Regions from separate parts of the Kitasatospora sp. NPDC114501 genome, predicted to be linked through region 2. Evidence: riboswitches for the same ligand, from Rfam matches in the RefSeq annotation. Region 2 holds a riboswitch; the other holds the start of a gene.
What was found. A riboswitch is a leader RNA that binds a small molecule or an ion and turns the genes downstream of it on or off. The one in region 2 is predicted to bind glycine.
Positions count from the first base shown of each region.

Region 1 (5,002 bases), on a different contig from region 2:
ACGGACGCGCCGGCCTCGGCCACGTCGGCCTGGAGCAGGCGCTCGGCGAGGATGCGGGCACCGTCCAGGGTGCGCTGCTGGCGCTCCTTGAACTCCTCCGAGGCCGCGACCTTGAAGGCGACCGCCTTGCCGGCGATCACGTGCTCCAGCGGGCCGCCCTGCTGGCCGGGGAAGACCGCGGAGTTGATCTTCTTGGCGAACTCGGCCTTGGACAGGATGACGCCGCCGCGCGGGCCGCCCAGGGTCTTGTGGGTGGTGGTGGTGACCACGTCCGCGTAGGGCACCGGGTTCGGGTGCAGCCCGGCGGCCACCAGGCCGGCGAAGTGCGCCATGTCCACCATGAGCAGCGCGCCGACCTCGTCGGCGATCCGGCGGAACGCGGCGAAGTCGAGCTGGCGGGGGTAGGCCGACCAGCCGGCGATGATCAGCTTCGGCTGGTGCTCCTTGGCGAGGCGCTCGACCTCGGCCATGTCGACCTGGCCGGTCTTCTCGTCCACGTGGTACGCGGCCACGTTGTAGAGCTTGCCGGAGAAGTTGATCTTCATGCCGTGGGTCAGGTGACCGCCGTGGGCCAGCGACAGGCCCAGGATGGTGTCGCCCGGCTGGATCAGCGCGAACATCGCGGCGGCGTTGGCCTGCGCGCCCGAGTGCGGCTGGACGTTGGCGTGCTCGGCGCCGAACAGCTCCTTGATGCGGTCGATCGCGATCTGCTCGACCACGTCGACGTGCTCGCAGCCGCCGTAGTAGCGGCGGCCGGGGTAGCCCTCCGCGTACTTGTTGGTGAGCACCGAGCCCTGGGCCTCCATGACCGCCACCGGGGCGAAGTTCTCGGAGGCGATCATCTCCAGGGTGGTCTGCTGGCGGTGCAGCTCGGCGTCGACCGCGGCGGCGATCTCCGGGTCGAGGGCGTGCAGGGACTGGTTGAGAACCGTCATGGTGTGGTCTTCCCGGGAGGAGGAGGGAAAGGGGCCGGGGCGGGGCGGCCGCCGCGCGACCGCCCCTGGCGGGGGATCAGCCCTGGGGGTTGGTGAGCGCGTCGTACTCGTCGGCGCTGAGCAGCTCGTCGGTGGCCTCGACGCGCACCTTGAACAGCCAGCCGCCCTCGAACGGGGCGCTGTTGACCAGGGCGTTGTCGTCCAGGACGTCCTGGTTGACCTCGGTGACCTCGCCGGTCACCGGGGAGTACAGGTCGCTGACCGACTTGGTGGACTCCAGCTCGCCGCAGGTCTCGCCGGCGGTCACGGTCTCACCGACCTCGGGGAGCTGCACGTAGACGATGTCACCGAGCGCGTCGGCGGCGTGCGCGGTGATGCCGACCGTGGAGACACCCTCCGCGTCCGCGGCGGTCAGCCACTCGTGCTCCTTGGTGTACTGCAGGTGCTGGGGGTTGCTCATGGCGTCATTCTCCAGGATGGGAAGCGGGTACGACGAAGCGGGCCGCCGCGCGGACGGCCGCGACGTGCGTGTATGGGGAAAACCGGGGGCCCGGCGGGGCTCAGCGGGCGCGCTTGTAGAACGGCAGCGCCACGACCTGGACGGGCTCGTGCCGGCCGCGCACGTCCACCGCGACGGTGGTGCCGGGGGCGGCGTGGGCGGCGTCGACGTAGGCCATCGCGATCGGCCGGCCCAGGGTCGGGGACGGCGCGCCCGAGGTGATCCGGCCGATCGGCTCGCCGTCGGTGGAGACCACGGTGTACTCGGCGCGCGGCACCCGCTTGCCCTCGGAGACCAGGCCGACCAGCACCTTCGGCGGGTTGGTCTCGGCCGCGGCGGCGGCCTGCTCCAGCGCCTTGCGGCCGATGAAGGCGCCCTCGTTGGTGGTCTTGTCGAAGCGGACGACCCGGCCCAGGCCGGCGTCGAACGGGGTGAGGTCGGTGGACAGCTCGTGCCCGTACAGCGGCATGCCGGCCTCCAGGCGCAGCGTGTCGCGGCAGGACAGGCCGCACGGGACCAGGCCGTGGCCCTCGCCCGCGGCGGTCAGCGCCTGCCAGACCGGCTCGGCGTCGACCGGGTGGCAGAAGATCTCGAAGCCGTCCTCGCCGGTGTAGCCGGTACGGGCGAGCAGCACGTCGCGGCCGGCCACCTGGGCCGGGAGGATCGCGTAGTACTTCAGGCCGGGCAGGTCGGCGTCGGTGGTCTTCGCCAGGATGCCGGTGGCCTCCGGGCCCTGGACGGCGATCAGCGCGTAGGTGTCGCGGTCGTCGGTGACGACGGCGTCGAAGCCCTTGGCGCGGGCGATCAGCTCGTCGAGGACCAGCTGGGCGTTGGAGGCGTTGGCGACGACCAGGAAGGCGTCCTCGCGCAGGCGGTAGACGATCAGGTCGTCCAGGATGCCGCCGTCCTCGGCGCAGATCATGGTGTAGCGGGCGCGCAGCACGCCCAGCGCGGAGACGAAGCCGACCAGCGCGTGGTCCAGCATCTCGCCCGCCTGCGGGCCGGTGACGGTGATCTCGCCCATGTGCGAGAGGTCGAACAGACCGGCCTTGGTGCGGACCGCGAGGTGCTCCTCGCGCTCGCTGCCGTAGCGCAGCGGCATGTCCCAGCCGGCGAAGTCGGTCATGGTCGCGCCGAGGGCGCGGTGCAGCGCGTCGAGCGCGGTCAGGCGGAGGGACGACATGGCCAGGAACTCCTCGGTCGGGGCACTCAGGGGTGCGCGCGCCGGACCGGACCCGCTCGGGGGCCGACCCTGCGCGCGGGCATGCGGCGGCGTGGGTCTCCCCATCTGTCGTCGAACCTGAGAGCTTCACCGCCCACCTGCCCGCAGCTGTTTCCAGCTTGGGGGACAGCATGGCGGCTTGCACCGTGGGTGGGCGCACGACAGGGCCGGGCGCCGCTTTCCAGATGTGCCTAACCCGTGCGGTAGGGGTGCCTGAGAGATTCCGGGGAGGACTTGCTCCTTCGGCGCCGGCTGTGCCTGACGGCACTCCGGGCTCTCCCGCGCGGGTTCGAGCGGCCGGTGTGGAGTTGTTGGGGGCCCGCGGCGCATGCCGTCGGACGCGCACATCATGGCACGTCCCGGACGACGAGGGGAGGGGGGACCCGGTCACACCGCGCGGGACCCGAACACGAGTCCTGACCCCGCCCCCGCGCGCCTCTAGACTGCTGCGCGTCGGCGCAGCAGAGGGCGGCCGAACGGCAGAGGGCGGAATCGGCGGCGCATGGGGTACCCGGTGGAGCAGCAGCAGGGGTGGGGCGGACCGGAGGAGGCGCCGGCGGGCGGCTCCTGGCCGGCCAACGAGCTGGAGCAGGTGCTGACCGCGGCCCTGGGCGACCCGGGCGCGACGCCGCGGGTGATCGAGGTGCTGGCGCGCAGCCAGGTGTGGGTGCCGCTGCCGGCCGGGGGCGACCCGCAGGGGCAGTCGCTGGACCTGCCGACGATCGAGCTGGGCGGCGACCCGTACGTACCGGTGTTCTCCTCGCAGGAGGTGTTCCTCCAGCAGGCGCCCGGGATGGCCTTCGCGATCGCGCCGGTGTGGGAGTTCGCCCGCGGGCTGCCGCTGGGCGTGGGCATCGCGGTGAACCCGGAAGCGGCGGTGGGCCTGCCGGTCCCGCCGCAGGGCGTCGCCGAGCTGCGCCGCGGCCCCTGCGGGGACCGCTGGGACGGCGCCGACGACGCCCAGGCGCCGACCGGCGGGCGGGTGGCGCTGCGCGAGCCGGTGCCGGGGGAGGACCCGGAGCACTTCCTGGCCGCCTGCCGGGCCGAACTCTCGGCGCTGCCGGGGGTGCTGACCGCCCGCAGGGCACTGGCCAGCATCGAGGGCGAGCCGACCGTGATGTTCGTGGGCGTCCAGTTGGACCCGGCGGCACCGGCCGATCCCGCCGCGGTGAACGACGCGCTCGGCCGAGCGCTGGGAACCGCGCCGCTGCCCGGCGGCGTCCACCTCGTACTGCTCGACCTCGCCGACGACCCGGTGGTCGAGTGGCTGCTCACCCGGGTACTGCCCTTCTACACGCGGGCGTGAGCGGGTTCGTATCAGAGGCACGTCGCCGTGGCGGTGGCCGGTGCCGCGCCATAGGGTGCGTGCAGACGGCCGACGGGCCGGCGGGTTGAGGGAAAGAGGCGCGGCGAGGTGGGCGCATGAGTGCGGGAACGGGAGCGGGCGGTGTGCCGGGGGCCTGGGGCCAGGCACCGGCCGCCGGGCGCCCGGGAGCTGATCCCGGCGCGTTGGAGCGCGCCCTGCGCGATGTCGCGCCGGAGCGCTACGACGCGTACGAGCGGCTGCTGCACGCGCTGGCGGACGGCCAGGTCTGGATGCTGCTGTGGCACGGCACGCCGGGCAGCCCGGACGCGCAGTACGGGAACATGGAGATCAGCGGCCACGGCTACGCGCCGGCCGTCACCTCGCCCGAACAACTGACCTCCTCCGGCTGGGCGCGGGCCCACGAGGTCATCTCCGGCCGGGAGATCGCGGCCTCGCTGTACCGCACCCGCTGGGGCCTGTGGCTCAACCCGCACGCGCCCGGCGGGGGCGTCGGGGTGCCGTGGGCGGACCTGCGGCGGGTCGCCGCGGGCCTGGACCGGCTGCCGGCCGGGCCGTTGAAGCTGAGCGAGCCGCAGCTCAACGCCCAGCCGTTCTTCGCGCTGCTGGAGCGGCAGGCCGGCGAGGTGCGCGCGGTACGGGCGCTGCGCCGGGCCTGGGTGCAGCCCGCGGTGGGGGAGCCGTACCTGGCGATCGGCCTCGACCTGTACGAGAGCTCGCCGCCGGCGGTGGAGGCGGTGCGGGCGCTGATGCAGCGCGCGATCGCGGTGGCCCCGGAGGGGCTCGCGGTGTCCACGGTGGCGATGTCGGACGAGTACGACCCGGTGGCGCTGTGGATGCGCGCCAACGCCCGGCCGTTCTTCGACCGGGAGTCCGGCCGCCCGCAGACCGGCCCGTACCCGCCGGTGCCCCCGCCGCCGTACCCAGGGCAGTCGATGCCGGGCTACGCGTACGGCACCCAGCCGCCGGCGCCGGGCTGGCAGCAGCAGGCGCCGCAGCGGCCGTGGCCCGGCTACCCCGGG
Region 1 covers NZ_JBVKDS010000002.1:509,176-514,177, forward strand. The annotation lists gene glyA (serine hydroxymethyltransferase) at 1-935, opposite strand, end outside; gene gcvH (glycine cleavage system protein GcvH) at 1,012-1,395, opposite strand; gene gcvT (glycine cleavage system aminomethyltransferase GcvT) at 1,496-2,617, opposite strand; glycine riboswitch at 2,848-2,948, opposite strand; gene ACZ7RU_RS05735 (enhanced serine sensitivity protein SseB C-terminal domain-containing protein) at 3,159-3,962, shown strand; gene ACZ7RU_RS05740 (enhanced serine sensitivity protein SseB C-terminal domain-containing protein) at 4,079-5,002, shown strand, end outside.
Region 1: it holds a riboswitch for glycine, as region 2 does, so the genes downstream of both, gcvT (glycine cleavage system aminomethyltransferase GcvT) here and gcvP (aminomethyl-transferring glycine dehydrogenase) in region 2, are expected to answer to the same signal.

Region 2 (5,002 bases):
GCGTTCGGCTGGATCGACACGGCGTCGTAGCCGGTCACCTCGACCAGCTGCTGCTCCAGCTGGCGGATCAGGGTCAGGTAGCCCTGGGCCTGGTCGATCGGCGCGAAGGGGTGCAGCTGGCCGAACTCCGGCCAGGTCACCGCCTCCATCTCGGTGGTCGCGTTGAGCTTCATGGTGCAGGAGCCCAGCGGGATCATGCCGCGGTCCAGCGCGTAGTCCCGGTCCGACAGGCGGCGCAGGTAGCGCAGCATGGCGGTCTCCGAGCGGTGGCTGTGGAAGACCGGGTGGGTCAGGTACTCGTCCTCGCGCAGCAGCGCGGCGGGCAGCGCGTCGGCCGCCTCGGCGACCTCGACGGCGGGGACGCCGAACGCGGCCCAGACACCGGCCAGGTGCTCGCGGGTGGTGGTCTCGTCGGTGGAGACGGAGATCCGGTCCTCGCCGTCCTGGTACAGGTTGATGCCGTTGGCGCGGGCGGCGGCGGCGATCTCGGCGGCACGGCCCGGGACGACGGCGGTGACGGTGTCGAAGAACTCGCCGTGCAGCAGCTCGACACCGCCGGCCCGCAGGCCCTCGGCGAGGGCGGCGGCGTAGCGGTGGGTGCGGCGGGCGATGTCGGCCAGGCCGTCCGGGCCGTGGTAGACGGCGTACATCGAGGCCATCACGGCGAGCAGCACCTGGGCGGTGCAGATGTTGCTGGTGGCCTTCTCGCGGCGGATGTGCTGCTCGCGGGTCTGCAGCGCCAGGCGGTAGGCGCGGTTGCCGTCGGCGTCGACGGAGACGCCGACCAGGCGGCCGGGCAGCGAGCGGGCGTACTCGGCGCGCACCGACAGGTAGCCGGCGTGCGGGCCGCCGAAGCCCATCGGCACGCCGAAGCGCTGCGAGGTGCCGCAGGCGATGTCGGCGCCCAGCGAGCCCGGGGACTTGAGCAGGGTCAGCGCGAGCAGGTCGGCGGCGACCGCGACGACCGCGCCCAGGCCGTGCGCCTGCTCGATCACCGGGGTGAGGTCGCGGACCACACCGGTGGCGCCGGGGTACTGGAGCAGCACGCCGAAGACGCCGCGCTCGGCGATCTCGGCCGGGATGCCCTCGGACAGGTCGGCGACGACGACCTCGACGCCGGTCGGCACCGCGCGGGTGTTGATCACCGCGACGGTCTGCGGCAGGGTCTCGGCGTCGACCAGGAAGACACCGCCCTTGACCTTGGTGACGCGGCGGGCCAGCGACATCGCCTCGGCGGCCGCGGTGCCCTCGTCCAGCAGCGAGGAGCCGGAGGTCGGCAGACCGGTCAGGTCGGAGACCACGGTCTGGAAGTTGAGCAGCGCCTCCAGCCGGCCCTGCGAGATCTCCGGCTGGTACGGGGTGTAGGCGGTGTACCAGGCCGGGTTCTCCATGACGTTGCGCAGGATCACCGGCGGGGTGAAGGTGCCGTAGTAGCCCAGGCCGATCATCGGCTGGAGCACCTGGTTGCGGCCGGCCAGCTCGCGCAGCTCGGCGAGGACCTGGGCCTCGGTCCGGCCCGCGGGCAGGTCCAGGGCGGTGATGGAACGGATCGCCTCGGGCACCGCGGTGGCCGCGAGCTCGTCCAGCGAGCCGTAGCCGACGGACGCCAGCATCTTCTCCTGCGCGGCGGCGTCGGGGCCGATGTGGCGGTTCTCGAAGGGGCTGGCCAGCTCAAGCTCGGTGAGGGTCGAGGCGCTGGTGGGGCGTCCCGCGTTCGGCTGGGCGTTCATGGTGGTCGAGGCCTCCTGGTCACGGACCGGCGGGGGTACGCACGCCGGCCGGTCGACACCACTGCGCACAGCGGACGAACCGGGGCGGGCGGACCCGACAGGCCTCCCCCTCTGTCATCGGGACCTGAGAGCTTCACCCGCACGGAGCGCTGTGGGCGCCCCGCCGGCTTGCACCGTCGGTGAGGGAGGTGATCGCCGGCTCCCATGCCGACGCTCCTGCCCTGCTTTCCAGAGTGACCTACCCCACACGGTACGGATGCCTGAGAGATTCCGGGGAGGAGTTGCTCCTTCGGCGCCCCGACCAGCGGTTTTCGTGTCGGAGACTCTCCCGAGCGGGCTCTGCGGTCGCCGCCCAGGGTACCAGCGGGAGGGCCCCCGATCACGGGTGCGTCAGGTCACTCGAGGTCTACGCGCGTCCCCCGGACGGTCCAGCGCGCCGCCCGTCCGGGCGCACCCCGGTCGCGACCGTCCGATTCATGGCTTTTGGTGTGAAGTGGCGACCGGAACGGGTGCTCCGGCCGCCTTTCTGCGGGACTTCCGCAGGCTCAGCGCACGGGAGGAAAGAGTGCAGACCGACATCGACCCACGGGACCTCATCGGTCACAAGGCCGTCGACCGCAACGGAGACAAGATCGGCACGGTCGACGAGGTCTACCTGGACGACGCCACCGGCCGGCCGGAGTGGGCCGCGGTCCGGACCGGCATCTTCGGCCGGGACGCCTTCGTCCCGCTGACCACGAGCGAGTTCTCCGGCGAGGAACTCCGGGTGCCGTACGACAAGTCGTTGGTGAAGGAGTCGCCGGACTTCGGCGTCGGCCAGCACCTGTCCCCCGCCCAGGAGCTCCAGCTCTACCGCTACTACGGGCTCGACACCCCGATGGACGGCCGTCCGAACGGCGAGAACGGCAGCCGCGCCAAGCAGCCCGACCTCGACTTCGGCACCACGGCGGCCGCCGCCACCACCACGGCCGCGGCGGCGCCGGCCAAGCCGCTCACCTTCCACACCCCCGAGCGCTCCCCCGAGCCGGCCCCGGCCAGGACCCCGGTCCCCACCGCCGCCGCGCCCGGCCCCACCGCCCCGACCCTCACCGCCGCCGCCGCCGACACCGCCAGGACCGCCCCGGAGGCCGACATGCGGACCCTCAGCACCCCGTCGACCACCACCACCCCGCACACCACCACCCCGCCCGTCGCGCCGGCCGCGGAACCGAGGCCGCAGTCGCAGCCGGCCTCCGCGCCCGCCCCGGCGGCGACCACCCCCACCACGACCACGACCACCACCGCGAGCGCCGGCTCCGCCCCCAGCGGCCCGGTCGAGATCACCTGCCGCGAGGAGCGGTTGGAGATCACCACCGAGTGGCACACCCTCGGCACCGCGAAGCTGCGCAAGTACGTGACGACCGAACAGGTCGAGCGCCGCGTCCCGGTGGTCCGCGAGCGCGTCCGGGTCGAACGGATGCCGGTCAGCGAAGCCGAACGCGCCGCGCTCACCGAGAAGGACATCGCCGAGGCCGTCGAGGAGGTCACCCTCCGTGAGGAACGCGCGGTGGTCCGCAAGCACCTCGCCCCCATCGAGCGGGTCCGCCTGATCGTCGAGCGGTACACCACCGAGGAGGTGGTCCGGGAGGAACTCCGCCGCGAGCACGTCGAGGTCCACGACACCACCGCCGGCCACGCTCCCGGCTCGCCGACCGACTCGACCCCGGCCGCGGCCTCGTCCCGCCCGGCCCCGCTACGGCCGCTCGTCTGACAGCCCCCCGCGCCAAGGGGCCCCGGACACCGTCCGGGGCCCCTTGGCGCGTACCCGACCGTTCCTCTTTGCCAAAGCTTAACCACTCGATATTTGACACTCTGAAGTATCACCCTGCATGGTTACTTCAGTTCATTCACTATGTACGAGAGGAAGCAACCGTGAGTGAGGCACCACAGCCCACCACCGCGGCCGAGAAGCAGAGCAGCTCCCGGGTCCTGCCGGCCCTCATCCTGGCGATGCTGTCGTTCAGCGTGGTGCAGACCGCGGTCGTCCCGATCCTGCCCTCGCTGGCCAGGGAACTGAACGTCTCCGCGTCCAGCATCACCTGGCTGATGACCGCCAACCTGCTCTCCGCAGCCGTGCTGACTCCTCTCCTGGGTCGCTTCGGCGACCTCCGGGGCCGCAAGCCGATGCTGCTGATCTCGCTGGCCGGCCTGGTCGCCGGTTCGGCGCTGGCGGTCAGCACCCACTCCTTCACCTGGCTGGTCGTCGCCCGCGTCCTCCAGGGCGCAGGCGGTGGCGTCCTGCCGCTGGCGATCAGCATCGTCCGTGACGAGCTGCCCAGGCAGAAGGTGACCGGCGGTGTCGCCGCCATCAGCGCCTCGATGGGCGTCGGCTCCGGCCTCGGCCTGGTCGCCACCGGCCTCCTGCTGGAGCACTGGGCCTACAAGTCGATCTTCTGGATGGGCCTGCTCTTCGGCCTGCTCGCGCTCGCCCTGGTCGCCTTCCGCGTCCCGACCGACCCGGTCACCGACAAGGAGGGCGGCGCCGACCCGCTGGGCGCGATCACCCTGGCCGGCTGGCTCTCCGCACTGCTGGTCGCGGTCAGCCAGGGCAACCACTGGGGCTGGACCTCCAACAAGACGCTCGGCCTGTTCGCCGTCGCCGCCGTGGTCGCCCTCGTCTGGGGGATTATCGAGACCAAGGTCGCGCACCCGCTGGTGGACATGAAGATGATGGCCCGTCCGGCCGTCGCCTTCACCAACATGGCCGGCCTGCTCATCGGCTTCGGCATGTACGGCTCCTTCATGGTCATCAGCAACTTCGCCCAGACCCCGGAGAAGCTGGCCCACTACGGCTTCACCGCCACCGTGCTGCACGCCGGCATCATGCTGCTGCCGTCGGCGATCGGCTCGATGGTCGCCGCCCCGGTCGGCGCCCTGCTGATCGCCCGTCGCGGCCCGCGCCTGCCGCTGGTCCTCGGTGGCGTCCTCGGCGCCGTCGCGATGGCCTACCTGGCCGTGCGCCACGGGCGCGAGGGTGACATCTACACCGCCTCGGCGATCTTCGGCCTCGGCGTCGGCCTCGCCTTCGCCGCGATGCCGGCCTACATCAACGGCGCCGTCCCGGCCGAGCAGAGCGGCATCGCCAACGGCATGAACTCCGTGCTGCGCACGGTCGGTGGCGCGATCGGCACCGCCGTCATGGCCGCCATCCTGACCGGCGACCTGATCAAGCTGCCGCCGCAGATCCCGGTCTCCCTGCCCACCCTGGACGCCTACAAGCACGCGTTCTGGAC
Region 2 covers NZ_JBVKDS010000017.1:221,421-226,422, forward strand. The annotation lists gene gcvP (aminomethyl-transferring glycine dehydrogenase) at 1-1,730, opposite strand, end outside; glycine riboswitch at 1,835-1,967, opposite strand; glycine riboswitch at 1,969-2,071, opposite strand; gene ACZ7RU_RS29650 (PRC and DUF2382 domain-containing protein) at 2,296-3,480, shown strand; gene ACZ7RU_RS29655 (MFS transporter) at 3,642-5,002, shown strand, end outside.